DNA from 2 places in the Exiguobacterium abrahamii genome. Region 1 is predicted to be linked to the other one. Evidence: predicted binding sites of a transcription regulator. Region 1 holds the regulator's gene; the other holds the start of a gene.
The links. Region 1 encodes LexA, which represses DNA repair genes until DNA is damaged. Its sites were predicted from a motif close to CGAACATATGTTCG; they were not measured.
Positions count from the first base shown of each region.

Region 2: the regulator LexA is predicted to act here: its motif matches at 1,438-1,451, upstream of uvrB (excinuclease ABC subunit UvrB).

Region 1 is NZ_JADOYC010000001.1:1,735,027-1,738,243, forward strand. Features, by position in the region: gene ITJ88_RS09005 (YneB family resolvase-like protein) at 1-325, opposite strand, end outside; gene yneA (cell division suppressor protein YneA) at 371-658, opposite strand; gene lexA (transcriptional repressor LexA) at 870-1,484, shown strand; gene ITJ88_RS09020 (metal-binding protein) at 1,516-1,986, shown strand; gene ITJ88_RS09025 (MIP/aquaporin family protein) at 2,173-2,874, shown strand; gene glpK (glycerol kinase GlpK) at 2,918-3,217, shown strand, end outside.
Region 2 is NZ_JADOYC010000001.1:380,912-384,128, reverse strand. Features, by position in the region: gene uvrB (excinuclease ABC subunit UvrB) at 1-1,385, opposite strand, end outside; gene ITJ88_RS01860 (PDZ domain-containing protein) at 1,590-2,753, opposite strand; gene ITJ88_RS01855 (S41 family peptidase) at 2,776-3,217, opposite strand, start outside.

The sequences.
Region 1 (3,217 bases):
GGTATTCTCCATCGGAATCAAGCGTCATCAACCGAACACCGTGCTTCTTAAACGTGTGCAAAATAGCGATTTTCGCATTCCCACGACCAATCCGTGTATCATCCGTCACGAGGACCGCATCTACCGCGTCACGTGTCACATGATCAAGAACCGTCAGCATCCCTTCCCGATCGACGTCATAGCCACTCTCTTTTTCAGAGACGACATCCACGACATCAAAACCCTTTTGAGACGCGACCTTCGAAAGTTCCATCCGTTGGCGTTCAATCGAACTATCTTGTGCTTCTTTTTCGGTCGACACCCGACAATAAATCACGACCTTCATCGTACCTCACATCCCTGTTCGTTCTTTCACAACTTTTCCATTTTGTCATTGTTGTGCGATTGGTACAACGATTTTGCTTTTTGAAATGACGTGTTTTGTCTCGACATCATTATTTTTAATCAACCAGTTGACGTATTCTTCATTTGACATCGAACCATCATTGTAGACTTCAGCAATTTGTTCGACTGTAGCGTTCTCATCGACCGTAACGGAAGCAGTCATCAGTTGCGCCACTTTTTCATCCGGGCGTGGTGTGAGTAAAAAGATCACGAAGGCAATACTTAATGCATAGAAGAGAATTGAAAAAGCATGAGTACGAATCGTATGAATCATCATGAATCCCTCCAAATATGAAATGAATGAGTTAGAATAAATGTTCGCGGAACAATTGTTCGCATAACTCATAATAAACACAGAACCCGTGTTCGGTCAACACAAAATGTCGAACAATTGTTTGTACGCTCATTTGTTCTATGTTATAGTGAATCTAGAAACATATATTCTTACATTTCAAACTTCAATCCAGAAAGAGGTGGCAATTCGTATGCGGAAAATGTCTAAGCGCCAACAAGAGATTCTCGACTACATCGTCTCTGAAGTGAAACTGAAGGGGTATCCACCATCAGTTCGTGAAATCGGAGAAGCAGTCGGACTCGCGTCTAGCTCGACGGTACACGGTCATTTGGATCGACTCGAGAAACGGGGAATGATTCGCCGTGACCCGACGAAACCACGTGCGATTGAGATATTGCTTGATAAGCCTGAAGAAATCACGGAAGCCATCGTCCATGTTCCCGTCATCGGGAAAGTCACAGCGGGTCTTCCGATTACAGCGATTGAAAACATCGAAGAACAGTTCCCACTCCCTGCACATTATGTAGGAAACGAGACGGTCTTCATGTTGACGATCGATGGTGAATCGATGATTAACGCAGGTATTCTTGACGGCGATCGTGTCATCGTGCGCCAACAAAACACAGCAGAAAACGGAGAAATCGTCGTAGCTATGACCGAAGATAGCGAAGCGACGGTGAAACGGTTCTTCTTAGAAGATCAACAGGTACGTCTACAACCAGAAAATGACTCGATGGATCCGATGTATTTCGATAATGTCTCCATTCTTGGTAAGGTAATCGGCGTGTATCGGACGATTCATTGACGGAGGGACCAGTTACGACTGGTCTTTTTTCATGCCTTCAGGAAATGTTCATGATACCGTCAATACCGTCGCACTGACGGGTTACGTTGCGTATTCGGTCGCAACGCAACAAACCGATTGGTTACCAACCGCCATCGGTATCGCTGTTGGTACCCTTTGGTTGTCACCCGACCTCGATTTAAAGTCAGAACCGTATTATCGCTTTGGACCATTTCGAGTCTTGTGGATGCCTTATGTCAAGATCATGCCTCACCGATCGATTTGGTCGCATGGACTGATCATCGGAGACATCATTCGGCTTCTTTATAGTGCGGCGATTCTGATTCCGCTACTATTTTTAAGTCTATATTTTCAGGTTCTTGATTCTGCTACGATTGATTCGTGGTTCGCTTCCCTGCCTGCATTCGTCGTCGGGATCATGGTGGCGAGTACGATTCATATCCTACTAGATTATTCCAGCAGTTGGTTTCGACCTAAAAAAAGAAAAAAACGTCGTCGGTAACACCTCTTTTGCTTGCTTGCAAGCAGAATGAGGTGTTTTCTTATCCACTTTTTCGTATCTTTAAACATCAAAATAAAAAATTTCCATTCCTATATTTCAATTATATGTATTGAAAACGTTCTCAATTCGGAGTAATTTAAAGTAGAAAGGCCATTATCTGCTTTAATCCAAAGGGAGGGTTTTTGCATGAATAACTTTGTACTAGAAATGATTGGTACGATGATCCTCATCCTGCTCGGGGATGGAGTCGTCGCCGGTGTCGTCTTGAAAAAGACGAAATCGGAAAACAGCGGATGGATCGTCATCACGTTCGCTTGGGGTCTTGCCGTCATGACAGCAGCATTCGTCGCTGCTGAAAGTGGAGCACACTTGAACCCCGCATTGACGATTGCACTTGCTTTGAACTCTGACCTACCGTGGGCAGACGTTCCGATCTACATTGCCGGACAACTTGTCGGAGCTTTCATCGGCGCCATTCTCGTTTGGCTTCATTACATGAAACATTTTGAAGCGACTGATGATCAAGCTGCAAAACTCGGTGTGTTCGCAACAGGTCCAGCGATTCGTCATACGCCGTCGAACTTGATTTCTGAGATCATCGGGACATTCGTTCTTGTCTTCGGTATCTTGGCACTCGGTTTAACGACGTTCGGAGACGGCTTAAAACCACTCATCGTCGGTTTACTCGTCGTCGTCATCGGTCTATCGCTCGGTGGTACAACAGGGTATGCCATCAACCCGGCTCGTGACCTTGGACCGCGTATCGCGCACGCTATCCTACCGATTCCGAATAAAGGTTCATCTGACTGGGGCTATTCATGGATTCCTGTCATTGGTCCAATCATCGGTGGAGCGATTGCCGTATTCATCTATCAATTGATCTACTAAGATCACGTCTCACTAACACATAATGCTCAAGGGGGATTTCGAAATGGAAAACAAGTATATCCTAGCACTCGACCAAGGTACGACAAGCTCACGTGCAATCATCTTCGATCACGATGGGAAAATCGTCAACTCGGCACAACGGGAATTCAAGCAATACTTCCCACAACCAGGCTGGGTCGAGCATGATGCAAACGAAATCTGGGGTTCGATTCTTGCGGTTATGGCCGAAGCACTCGGAACGGCAGATATCAAACCTGAGCAAATCGCTGGAATCGGCATCACGAACCAACGTGAAACGACGGTCGTCTGGAACAAAGAAACAGGCAAACCTGTCTATCACGCA
Region 2 (3,217 bases), 1.4 Mb from region 1:
TAATCAGTCAAATCTTCTGCCATCTTCTTCGTCAGTGTCGTCACGAGAACACGTTCGTTCTTCGCGACCCGGTCACGGATATTATCCATCAAGTAATCGATTTGTCCCGTGATCGGATGAATCTCAATCGTCGGATCGACGAGACCGGTCGGACGGATGATTTGCTCGACCATCTCTTTCGAATGTTCGAGTTCATACGGTCCTGGTGTCGCCGAGATATAGATCGCCTGACTGACTTTTTCCTCAAACTCCTCAAACCGTAACGGACGGTTGTCTTTTGCCGACGGAAGACGGAAACCGTGATCGACGAGGACTTGTTTCCGCGCCTGGTCTCCGTTATACATCCCGCGAATTTGCGGCAGTGTGACGTGCGACTCATCGGCAACGAGTAAGAAGTCCTTCGGGAAGTAATCAAGCAACGTATACGGTGTTGCCCCTTCCGGCATCAAGTTCAAGTGACGCGAGTAGTTCTCGATTCCGGAACAATAGCCCATCTCACGCATCATCTCGAGATCGTAGTTCGTCCGTTGTTCGAGCCGTTGCGCTTCAAGCAACTGATTGTCTTCGCGTAGCTTCGCAAGCTGGACCTCCAGTTCCTTCTCGATGTTCGCGATCGCCTTCTGCAGACGGGTATCCCCCGTCACGAAGTGGGACGCCGGAAAGATCGAGATGTGCTCACGGTCCGCGACGATCTCACCTGTCAGCGGATCCATGTCACGGATCCGTTCGATCTCGTCACCGAAGAACTCGACCCGGACACACTGTTCGTCGCGTGACGCCGGGAAGATTTCGACGACGTCTCCGCGGACGCGGAACCGTCCGCGCTGGAAGTCGATGTCGTTACGCTCATACTGGATGTCGATTAGACGACGGAGCATCTCGTTACGCCCCATCTCATTGCCGACACGCAGTGACAAGACGTGGTTGTTGTACTCTTCCGGGTTACCGAGACCATAGATACACGAGACAGAAGCAACGATCAAGACGTCCTCCCGTTCGAACAGGGCGGACGTCGCCGAGTGGCGTAGTTTATCAATCTCATCGTTGATCGAAGAGTCCTTCTCAATGAACGTATCCGTCGATGGAACATACGCTTCCGGTTGGTAATAATCATAAAAACTAACGAAGTACTCGACCGCATTGTTCGGGAAGAATTCCTTGAACTCCGAGTAGAGTTGTCCCGCTAGTGTTTTGTTGTGGGCAAGGACGAGCGTCGGTTTCTTGATTTCCTTGATGACGTTCGAGACCGTGAACGTCTTCCCGGTACCGGTCGCCCCAAGCAACGTCTGATGTCGTTCGCCTTGCTTTAGCCCAGTCACCAATTTTTCGATTGCCGTCGGCTGATCACCGCCTGGCTCAAATGGTGAAACGAGTTCAAAATCCATCGTTTGCTTCCCCCTCATCACGTAAAAAATCTATTTTTATTGTACCACTTTACGAACAAACATTCGATTATGAAGTGCTCCTTTTAGGAAGTTACCCTTTTTTTCGAAAATGCAAAAGTTTCTTTTTGCTTCGAGTGTTGATCCTCGATTTTTCTGCTCAAAAAAATCCCCGTCACGGCTGTTCCGTGACAGGGATGTACTAATTTAATGCAAGGACCGCACTTTAGTGCGACCATGGACCGGCTCGTTGACGAACAGAATACCAAGTTCATGATGATCTTGTTCATAGAAGGCACGCTGCGCAAACCGGATGTCGCCGTTATGGTTCATGACTTCAAGACGCAGATACGGTTTGTGTTTTTGGATGGCTTCGTAGAACGATGTTTCCGAATCGACCTTCTCACCATTGACCTTATAGATCGCTTCACCCGGAATCAAGCCCATCTCGGCAGCTGGTTTATCAGGTAGCGTTCCGAGTATGACGGCACCACGCGTTCCATTGAGGAACAATGGTGTCTGTGCCCGGTTCAAGCGTTTGACCCGCTGATGCAATAGGATGTGCAGGACGAGCAACAGGACGATCCCGTACAGCCATTCAGCTTGCCCGGTGACGTATGCAAGAACCGTCAATAGAATCGCGACGAGACTCGTGATCAAACGTCCTTGAACGAGCGGACGCATCAATTCTTTCGGCAACTTACCCGTAAAGAGGAAGCTGAAGCCGATCGGTAACCAAAGCACGATCGGAACGAGCTCTGGGAAGCTGTAACGTGGCCACCAGGCTTCAAGCACGTCACCCGGAACAAAGACGAGCAAAGGCAATAGCCAAAGTTTATTCGCTGACAGCCCACCGATGAAGCGACCACGCTTCGAAACGACGAGTGACGGTGACAGGCGTCGCTTTCCGCGCCACCAGACGAGGAGACATTCCGCGACGAGCGTTAACGTCGCAAGCAATAAAATCATTTTCGGCTCAACCGCTCGAACCGGATCAAGACGTGCATCCATTAGGAACCAGCCGGCAAGTCCAAGCAAGACGATCGGCCAAAGCGGTACGTTCAAGCGAACGATCCCGACCAACAGCAGGACGCTCGAGAGTCCGAGTAACAACAGAGCGTATTGCGGCGTCAGCGTCAATCCGAGCCAACCACTGACGACGGATAAGACGAGACCAATCAGTAACCCAGGTAAAAGTGTTTCAAGAACATCGCTTCGTTTACCGTGTGTTCGGGAGCGGAACAATCCGCGTTCCCGTTTGACACGCCGGATGCCGATGACCCAACTGACAAGGAGTGCTAACCACAAGGTCGGACTGGCGATGAGACTAATCGCGGTCCAACCAATTTCATCGAGTAATTCCACGCGCATTCAGACCTCTTTCCATTCCTTATTATTGAGCAGCGACCTCGAGTGCTTTTTTCCGCTGGACGTCATTCTTGTCGTCCTCGAGTTTCTTCAGGAGACGCGTCTCCATCTCACCCGCTGTCTGCTGATCGATTTTTCCAGTGACGTCGAGTTTCGCATCCTTTTGCAAAGCTTCGACGGCTTGCTTCATCGTGTCACCGAAATACCCATCCTGTCCTTTTGGCTCGTAACCGATTGCTTCAAGGACCAGGTGAGCGTTTTCGACCGATTTACCGTAGTCACCGACTGCAAGTGACTTCTGATCAGTCAGGATCTTCGTGACGTTGAAGTATGCTGGTTGCTTGACTTCGATTGTCGGTTCGACCCCTTTTTTGTGGATCCAGTTGCCGTCCGGCGTCAGCCATTTGTTCGTCGTCAACTTCAAATCACTACCGTCCTTCAGATCATACGCACTTTGGACGATGCCT